DNA from 2 places in the Psychrobacter sp. LV10R520-6 genome. Region 1 is predicted to be linked to the other one. Evidence: predicted binding sites of a transcription regulator. Region 1 holds the regulator's gene; the other holds the start of a gene.
What was found. The regulator PhoB, encoded in region 1, activates phosphate uptake and scavenging genes when phosphate is short. The targets are predictions, from matches to a motif close to TGTCATNAANCTGTCATAA.
Positions count from the first base shown of each region.

Region 2: a site for PhoB is predicted at 3,315-3,333, ahead of pstS (phosphate ABC transporter substrate-binding protein PstS). Genes of this name have one in related genera too.

Region 1 covers NZ_LT900024.1:2,335,901-2,341,106, forward strand. Annotated here, with positions in the region: gene U1P77_RS09655 (M23 family metallopeptidase) at 1-93, shown strand, start outside; gene phoR (phosphate regulon sensor histidine kinase PhoR) at 99-1,493, opposite strand; gene phoB (phosphate regulon transcriptional regulator PhoB) at 1,608-2,312, opposite strand; gene dtd (D-aminoacyl-tRNA deacylase) at 2,487-2,939, opposite strand; gene asd (archaetidylserine decarboxylase) at 3,056-3,958, shown strand; gene U1P77_RS09680 (isochorismatase family protein) at 4,088-4,663, opposite strand; gene fadA (acetyl-CoA C-acyltransferase FadA) at 4,925-5,206, opposite strand, start outside.
Region 2 covers NZ_LT900024.1:2,846,204-2,851,409, forward strand. Annotated here, with positions in the region: gene U1P77_RS11935 (fructose bisphosphate aldolase) at 1-619, shown strand, start outside; gene thiC (phosphomethylpyrimidine synthase ThiC) at 739-2,682, opposite strand; TPP riboswitch at 2,954-3,078, opposite strand; gene pstS (phosphate ABC transporter substrate-binding protein PstS) at 3,406-4,557, shown strand; gene pstC (phosphate ABC transporter permease subunit PstC) at 4,701-5,206, shown strand, end outside.

The sequences.
Region 1 (5,206 bases):
AACGCTAAGGGCACGCCGCCGCATGTGCATTACGGCATTTATATTAATGGCCGCGCGGTAAATCCTTATCCGCTACTATCCAAAAATAACTAACAACTTTAGTATTTTTCTAGGTTATTTAGGTTATCGGTGTCTGGAATCGTTGTGGTTATAGTCGTCAAATCAGGCTCAGCTGCGCAAATACGGGCAGGAGGAAATAAGATGCTAAAGGTCGATCCTTGTCCTTCCTCCGACTCAATATTTAAGCTGGCTTGATGCTGATACAGGGCATGCTTCACTATTGCTAACCCTAGACCTGTTCCTCCGGTAGCGCGGCTACGTCCACTGTCCACTCGATAAAAACGCTCGGTTAATCGGGAAATATGCTGCGGTGCGATACCGATGCCATCATCGATGACCGCAAACACGCAACCCTTCTCGGTCGCTGTCCAACTGATAACGATATTGCCGCCTTTTGGGGTATATTTGATGGCATTAACTACCAAGTTTAATAAAGCGCTATTTAAATAAAGCTCCGCACCATATATATTACTTTCGGTATTCACCTGCAAGCTAATATGATGGCCATACTCTTTATTATAAACACTGGCATCGTCAAACAATTGAGTGAGCAACCGGTTCATATCGATGCAATTGAGCGTCGGCTTTTCTTCATTCTCTAGCCGTGATAACAGCAGTAAATCGTTGACGATGCTGTTCATTCGCGCGGTTTGTTGGGTCATAAGTTTAAAACCGCGTTGCCACTGCGGCGCAATATCGGGCTGGTCAGAGAAGGTCTCAAGATAGCCCATCAGCACGGTCAATGGTGTCCGCAGCTCATGCGAGACATTGGCTACAAAATCTTGACGCATCTGCTCTAAATGCTGCAAGCGGGTGACGTCATAAATAATCAATAGCTTCTCGCCACCAAAATGCGTGACTTCACACTTTAGGTAGCGTCCTGGATTAAGCCATGACACCATATGAATACCGTTATTTGGAGAAACTGTCGTCTGATAATATTGCCGAAATTCTGGCACTGTAATGAGGTTAAAGATACTGTTGCCTTGGTCGCTTGATTGTAGCGCCAGTAAGTCTTCTGCTGCCTGATTCCACCATTCCAAATCATCAGTATCGTTGAGCAAAATAACCGCATCTTGTAAGGCTAATAAAGAACTTCTAATTTTTTTGACCAAACCCATTAGTTTCTGTTGAGTGAGCCTTTCTTGTTTACGGTTTTGATACAGTTGCGATGCCACCACACTGAGACCGCCCAGCATATCAGGAGACGGCGTATTCACCGGTTTATTAATCCAAGCGTTGAATCGCTGTAAGGTATACATCCGCCACAAGCTATATGATAACAGCGCCACGATGATGCTTTCCAAAAGATAGGAGCTGTATAAACCTAACGCCACCCCACCGCTTAACCAAAACAGCAGCCACCGTATATCTGCCCATAGCAGCGCATATCGGGGCGTTGGGCGTCGTTTGTTATCCGCAGACGTCATCATATTGATATACTATCCTCACCACCAGCAACTGTTCCACTGTTCCACTGTCACTATGCCATTTTTACTAAATGTAGTTATCTTACTAACCTACTGTTACTAACCTATTTTTCTCAATTATTCTTGTTCAACCAAGCTAGAAAACCGATAACCAGTGCCGCGTACGGTTTGGATTAAGCTGGCACAGTCATAAGGTTGCAAGAGTTTGCGTAGACGGCGAATATGCACATCAATCGTGCGGTCTTCTATATATACATTGCCACCCCATACTTGGTCAAGCAATTGAGTACGGGTATAAGCTCGCTCCGGATGACTCATAAAGAACGCCAATAATCGATATTCAGTTGGCCCAATATCAATCACCTTGCCATCGGCACTGACCCGCTGACTTTTGGGGTCAAGGCTCAATCCTGCTACTTCAATGGGCTTATCGGCACTCAGTGCACTGCTTCGACGCAGCACCGCTTTAATTCGTGAAACCAGCTCACGTGTTGAGAACGGCTTAGTAATATAATCATCCGCCCCTGCATCCAGCCCTTGCACTTTATTGTCTTCTTCGCCTTTGGCCGTGAGCATAATGACCGGAATCTCGGAGAGCAGCTCGTCTTTTTTGAGCATCCGGCAAAAATCAACGCCACTTTTATCACCCGGTAGCATCCAATCTAGTAAAATGAGCGCGGGACGATGGTCAACCACTTGTTGGTGCGCCTCCGCTACATCGACGGCTTGCAAACAGTCAAATCCTGCCATCTCCAAGGTCATGACAATCATTTCACGGATTGCCGGCTCATCTTCGACAATCAAAATTTGCTCATTCTGCATACGATAGCCTTTTTTTAAATGACAGCTTTTAAATGATAAGTAGTAAATGGTGGGTTAAAGGAATAGGCAAATATAATAGTAAACGCTCGCCACTCTCCCCTTATTAAACAACTTTATTATGACGACTTGATGACAATTTAAATTAACTGACAACTTATTAAATTAACAAACAGCTTAAACTTCCAATAAAAAGTTAAGCGGCCCATCATTAATACTTTCGACTTGCATATTGGCCCCAAACTGTCCGCTAGCAACTATAGGATGCTGAGTTTTTGCATAAGCTATCAGCTCAGAAAACAATGCTTGCGCGGCATCGGGCTTCATAGCTGCACCAAAATCTGGCCGACGTCCGTTATTAGTATTTGCCATTAAAGTAAACTGCGACACCATTAATAATCCGCCGCCGACTTGTTGTACATTTTGATCAAGCTTGCCAACTTTGGCAGGATCAGCAGTATTCTCGAAAATACGATAAGTAAGAATTTTATCTACTAACCGCTGCGCACTTTGTAGGCTATCGTCATGCCCCAATCCAATATACGATAATATTCCGTGTTCAATTCTGCCAATACAACTGTCATCAACCGTGACGCTGGCACGGCTCACCCGTTGAATAAGTGCTTTCATTTATTAATTCCTTAGCAGATTATGATCATACCCTAATACGTGGTTCATGTTAAAATGCGGCTATTGATTTACTTATTTTCTATTCTTATTTTAAACCCTATTCCGGTAACCTCGTCATGACTTTATTTACTACTCTACAGCAGTTTGTCCCGCAGCAGCAGCTGAGCAAAGTTGCTGGACGTTTGGCTGCAAGCCGTCACCCTGTCGTCAAACGCGTCTTTATTCGCAGCTTTGCCAAGGCTTATAACGTTCATTTGGATGACTATGAACGTCAGAGCTTCAAGGCTTATGAGAGCTTTAACGACTTTTTTACCCGTGAGCTTAAAGACGATGCGCGCACCATTGATAGCACTACCAATGGTATCGTCAGCCCCGCCGATGGCGTGATATCACAGTTGGGTCAGATACAGAATCATAAGCTACTACAAGCCAAAGGTCGGCATTACGATGTGGGTCAGCTGCTTGCCGATAGTGAAGATGGCAGTTATTTCGCAGATGGTAGCTTTGCGACTGTCTATCTAGCGCCCAGCAACTATCACCGCGTCCATATGCCATTTGCTGGCACCTTAACCAAAACCCGTTATGTTCCCGGCGCCTTATTTTCGGTTAATACTACCACTGCCGCTAATATTCCTGACTTATTTGCTCGTAACGAGCGCTTGGTATGTATGTTTGATACTCAGTACGGTAAAGCTGCGGTAGTAATGGTCGGCGCGATGATTGTCGCCGGTATCGAAACGGTCGCTACTGGAAAAATCAATCGTACGGACGACATTCAAGAGGCGAGTCATAACATGAGCTTGGCAAAAGGCGACGAGCTCGGACGCTTTTATTTGGGCTCAACGGCTGTTGTAGTATTGCCAAAAGCTGCAAAAGCGGACTGGCAAGACAATATGACCGCTAATGCTAGCGTACAAATGGGACAGTTATTAGGTAAGTCTCATATGAAGGTTAACGCTAATACTGTTAACACTGATGAGAAAAATGCTAGCCCTACGAATGACGATAAAGAAACCTAAACCATCATTTTTTAATCTAAGATTTATAAAACCAAGGGTTTGTCATCACTGGCAAACCCTTTTTTGATGTCATAAGTAAGTAGCTGTTTCGTTGAGTAGCTTTTTAATTTAAGCACTTCAATCAAAACCCTACTTAATCAAGTTACTAATAGTTTTGAATGCAGGATCTTTACTACTACGGCATAGCTCAAACAAGATAGTTTCTACAGTAGTAATCACCCCGCCAGCACGGCGAATGCGACGAATAGCTTGCTTTTTATCGTAAGGAAAACGCGAACCTACCGCATCACCAATGATGACCGGCTGCATACCATTATCGAGCAAATCAAGCGCCGTTTGTAAGACACAGACATGAGTTTCAACGCCGAATAGTAAAACAATACTGCGATTTTGCTGCGCAAGATGGTTCCAGGAGTCATCATTATCACAGGCACTGAATGTGACTTTCTCAAAGCCTTTGGCATTATTGCCTTCTAATAGCTTACGAATTTCGGGTAGCGTATCGCCTAAGCCTTTTTTATATTGCTCATTCAGCATGATCGGAATATCAAGTGCTTGTAGACCTTTGACTAAAGTGGTTATTTTCTTGACGATATTTTCATGGTCGTAGATGTGCGGGGTCAGACGTTCTTGCACGTCAATTATCATCGCTTGCGTATTTTCGCGGGCGATACGGTAGGTACGGTCAGTAATCATGGTGGGCATAGTACACTCCTTGTACGGCTGAAACCTATATGTGTAGGTTGTTTTAACTTCAGATTTGGCATGAAATTATAGTTATTAATTATACTCTTATTTAGTCATAGTTTATCTGGTACGTCAATGAGGATAACCTATAGTAACAACTTATGATTTTTCATTCTATACTTCTCCTATGTACCATTAATACAAAAACCCCCAGTCATAATGACTGAGGGTTTCTGTTAAAACGATTAACTACTTTAAAATTATTGAAACATCAACCGCTTATACACGCTCAATAATAGTGGCAATACCCTGACCCAGTCCGATACACATAGTGGCTAGACCAACTTCAGTATCCATCTGTTCCATAGCATTTAGCAAGGTCACAGTGATACGTGCGCCTGAACAACCAAGTGGATGACCTAGAGCAATCGCACCGCCGTTGATATTGACGATATCTTGCTTGTCAGTAAGGTTCATTGCTTTAAGTACCGATAAACTTTGGGCAGCAAAGGCTTCGTTCAGCTCAATAGTCTGCATATCATCGATACTCATGCCGGCACG
Region 2 (5,206 bases), 510 kb from region 1:
CCTATGGGAAGATAAAAACATTGTTCCTTTCTTAAAGGTAGATAAAGGTCTAGCAGAACAAATGAACGGCGTGCAAGTAATGCGCCCGATGCCCGATTTGGATCTTTTATTAAACAAAGCGAAAAACTACCCGGTATTTGGTACTAAAATGCGCTCGGTGATTTATGAGCCGAATGTTGATGGTATTGAGCTGGTCGTGCAGCAGCAATTTGATGTCGCCAAGCAAATAATCTCAAAAGGTCTGATGCCCATCGTCGAGCCCGAAGTGGACATTAACAGTAGCCAGAAGCATGACTGCGAGCTACTGCTAAAAACCAATATCTTGCACAACCTTGAGCGTTTAGACGATGGCATACAAGTGATGCTTAAGCTAACTTTGCCAGAAGAAGCTGGATTTTATCAAGAGCTGGTTGACCATCCAAAAGTACTCAAAGTCGTGGCGTTATCGGGTGGTTATAGCCGTAGCGATGCCTGTGATAAGCTCAAACAAAACCCTGGTATGATTGCCAGCTTCTCACGTGCCTTTACTGAAGGGCTGAGCAAACAGCAAAGTGATGAAGAGTTTGCAGATACTATTAATGCCTCGATTGATGAGATTTATCAGGCGTCGAAAGTGTAGGTTTAATAAGTTAACATTAAGACAGTTCAATAAAAAAAGCCCCGCAAAATAAGTATTTTTTTACTTAAATAGCGAGGCTTTTTTACGAACTAAGATAATATATTGCTAACTAATTACGCCTACGCTTCTTTACTCTTCAGACCAGCCGCATATTCACGGACGTTCTGAGTAATTTTCATTGAGCAAAATTTAGGGCCACACATCGAGCAAAAGTGAGCAGACTTGTGCGCGTCTTTTGGTAAGGTCTCGTCATGATATTCACGCGCCGTATCAGGATCGAGCGCCAAATTGAACTGGTCGTCCCAGCGGAATTCAAAGCGGGCTTTCGACAAAGCATTATCACGCGCCTGTGCACCTGGATGGCCTTTGGCAAGGTCAGCAGCGTGAGCAGCAATTTTATAAGTGATAATGCCGTCTTTGACATCCTTTTTGTTGGGCAGACCCAAATGCTCTTTAGGCGTCACATAACATAGCATCGCCGTGCCAAACCAGCCAATCATCGCCGCACCAATGGCACTAGTAATATGATCATAGCCTGGCGCGATATCAGTCGTTAAAGGCCCCAAAGTATAAAATGGCGCGTCAGCACACAGCTCAAGTTGCAAATCCATATTTTCTTTAATACGGTTCATCGCCACGTGACCCGGTCCTTCAACCATCACTTGCACATCATGCTGCCAAGCTACTTTGGTCAGCTCCCCCAGCGTTTTTAGTTCGCTAAATTGCGCTTCGTCATTGGCATCCTGCAAGCAACCAGGACGTAGGCCATCACCTAGACTAAAGGCGACATCATAGGCTTTCATAATCTCACAGATGTCTTCAAAATGAGTATATAAGAAACTCTCTTGTTGATGCACCATACACCACTGCGCCATGATAGAGCCGCCGCGCGAGACAATACCCGTCAGGCGTCCGGCAGTCAGGGGCACGTAATCTAGCAACACGCCAGCATGTATGGTGAAGTAATCAACGCCTTGTTCCGCTTGCTCAATAAGGGTATCGCGGAATATCTCCCATGTTAAATCCTCAGCGACGCCATCGACTTTTTCTAATGCTTGATAAATAGGGACCGTGCCAATCGGTACGGGTGAGTTACGAATCAGCCATTCGCGAGTTTCATGAATATGGTTACCAGTGGATAAATCCATAATGTTATCCGCGCCCCAACGTGTTGCCCAAGTCATTTTGGAGACTTCTTCATCAATAGATGAACCCAGCGCCGAGTTACCGATATTGGCGTTGATTTTGACTAAAAAATTACGGCCGATAATCATCGGCTCAGACTCAGGATGGTTAATATTATTAGGAATAATTGCACGACCTGCCGCCACTTCACTACGTACAAATTCAGGCGTAATAACAGTAGGCGTGTTAGCGCCAAAGCTCTCGCCATCATGTTGACGCATGTCCGTTGATTCATGCTGCTTTTGGGTTTCGCGAATAGCGATATATTCCATCTCAGGAGTAATAATACCGCGGCGGGCATAGTACATTTGGGTGACATTGCCGGTTTTACCAGCGACATCTTTGGCACGGCGCGGCTTATCGATATGAGCAAACCTCAGATTGGCAGTGCTGATGTCGCGGGCGCGCGTTTGTCCGTAGGTACTTGATAGACCGCTTAACTGTTCGGTATCACCGCGCTCGTTTATCCAGCCTTCACGTAGCTTAGGCAGCCCTTTGGTAAGGTCGATTGTGGCATTGGGATCAGTATAAACGCCTGAGGTATCGTAGACATAAAAGGGAGGATTGTGCTCACCCTCTTGGTCGCCAGTACCGCCGACAGGGGTATCGGCTAAATTAATCTCGCGCATCGGGACTTGGATATCGGGTCTTGAGCCTTCGATATAGACTTTGCGGGAGGCGGGAAGGATACGATGTAAGTCACGAGCGTCTTCTTCAAAACGGGCGTCTTTTTGGTTGCGATGGGCAGGTGTCTTTAGAGCGTCCGCTTTTTTATCTGCCTTGCTGACAGTCGTGTTAGCTGGTGTTTCTACTGAATTGTCGGTTGGGATATAAGTCTTAGCGACGTGTGCATTCGAAGTAGCGTTTGAAATAGTCATATGCTGTCCTAGCGTGTTGTCTAATGGTAAAGGCAACACCGCCAGAATCTGCGGGGTAAGCGTCAATTATGCATGCAAGTTTAACCCAATCGTCAGTATAAATTAATCGCACTAGCAAATATGATGCTAATGGATAGGACTAACTGGAGCGTTGGGTGCCACTTATTATTAACCGCCATACTTTTTATTAACCGGCGAACTCTAGCTACTAAAACAGAGCTAAAGAGTAATTCTAATAATAAGGCATTTCTGCACACCCGTTGCAAGACCATAACATCAGCTCAGACTTCCCTGCGTCGGTACTAACCGCATCAGGTTCGGCGGGTGGTTTCTCAGCGAATATACGATGACTGCTTATAAATCAGTCAATAATACATCGCACCCCGAGTCTGTCAGTGTTGTAAATCAACTTCATACTAGCAAACTTTCGACCTGACTGCTAATGATATTCGGCCATATTTATAATCATTTGGAATCTATAGTTTTATTAAGATTAATTATTAATATTGTTTAGCTAAATTATTTAATGGTATTCGATTTTAGATCGGTTAATCAAGGTTGGTTTACTAACATGGAGATGCTTTCGCCCTTATTACTACTGCTTTTATTACTGTTGTTATTAATATTACTATTGTCATCAAACTGTCATTAAAGCTTGGCACAATGCAACGCATGTCACGGACTAGAATTTTTCGTACCGTTGTTAAACTTTAGGAGTCTTACATGCGTTATTCATTATTAGCAGTGGCCGTCAGTTGTACCTTAGCACTTACGGCGTGTAATAAATCAACCGACACCGCAGAGCCGGCTACTGACAGTAGCGCAGTTGCCAGCAGTAGCACTGATAGTAGTACCACGAATAGTGCCAGCCCTGCCAGCAACGATCAAATTTCAATGAATATTACTGGAGCCGGTGCTTCATTCCCGCAGCCTATCTATGCCAAATGGTCAGCCGACTATAATGACGCGACCGGTGGAAAAGTCAACTACCAATCTATCGGCTCGTCAGGCGGTATTAAGCAAATCGTCGCAGGCACCGTCGATTTTGGTGCCTCAGATGCACCAATGACGCCAGAAGAATTGACGAAAGAAGGTTTGATCCAATTCCCAACCGTGATTGGCGGCGTGGTACCAGTGGTCAATATCAAAGGTATAGAGCCGGGCGAATTGAAGCTAGATGGCAAAATGCTGGCAGATATTTATTTGGGTAATATTAAAAAATGGAACGACCCTGCTATCGTGCAGCTTAACCCAGATTTAAGCTTGCCAGACAGGCCTATTACCACTGTGTTTCGCTCAGATGGCTCAGGCACGACTTTTAACTTCACCGATTACTTAGCAAAAGTATCACCTGAATGGCAAAGTGATGTTGGCGTTGACAAGACAGTCAAATGGCCAACGTCTGCTCGCGGTGCAGCAGGTAAAGGCAACGAAGGTGTGGCAAGTTATGTCAGCCGAATGGACAATGCCATTGGTTATGTCGAATACGCCTATGCCAAGCAAAATAATATGTCACATGTGGCACTCAAAAACGCGGCAGGCAACTTTGTGCAGCCATCAATAGAAAGCTTTGCGGCGGCAGGGGATATTGACTGGTCGCAGCAAGCAGGGTTCTATAAGGTCATTACCAACTCTGAAACTGCCGAGGCATGGCCGATTGCCGCTGCAACCTTTATTTTAGTACATAAACAGCCGCAAGATCCTAAGCAAGTGGCCGGCGCGCTAAACTTCTTTAGCTGGGCTTATGACCAAGGTGATGACGCAGCAATTGAGCTAGATTATGTGCCATTTTCTGATAAGGCAGTCGCGCTATTCAAAGACAGCTGGAAGCAAGTGGTCGGTAAGGACGGCAAGCCGGTCTATACCCCGCAGTAACAATAACAATAATAGTAACAACATACCCTCCCATGCGCCTGTGATTTTGCTGATAAGCAGATCATAGGCGTAACTCATAGTTAAAATATTTATATTTAACCCATTCATTTTCAAGCATATTTATCAAACTAATTGAGGTGGTCATGGCAGGACTTAATTTGCAGACACAACTGAACAAACAAAAACGTTGGGATGCAATATTTGTCACCACTACCAAAGCGGCAGCACTTTTTGTGTTGCTAAGCTTAGGGGCGATTTTACTGTCACTGGTTATCGGTGCGTGGCCAAGTATGCAAGCGTTTGGACTGGACTTTTATACCAGTAATAACTGGGATCCAGTCGCCAATGAATATGGCGCTCTTGCCCCTATTTATGGCACGCTTGTCACTTCCGCTATGGCGCTGGCTATTGCCGTTCCTATTAGCTTTGGTATTGCGATATTTTTGACTGAGCTGTGTCCCTCTTTTCTCAAGAAGCCACTGGGCATTGCCATCGAGCTGTTAGCCGGTATTCCTTCTATCATTTATGGTATGTGGGGTTTATTCGTATTCGCACCTTTTTTTGGCAACAACATCCAGCCATGGCTGACCGAAAATTTAGGCGGTTTGCCCCTCATCGGTAAGCTTTTCGTTGGTGCGCCGATGGGTAT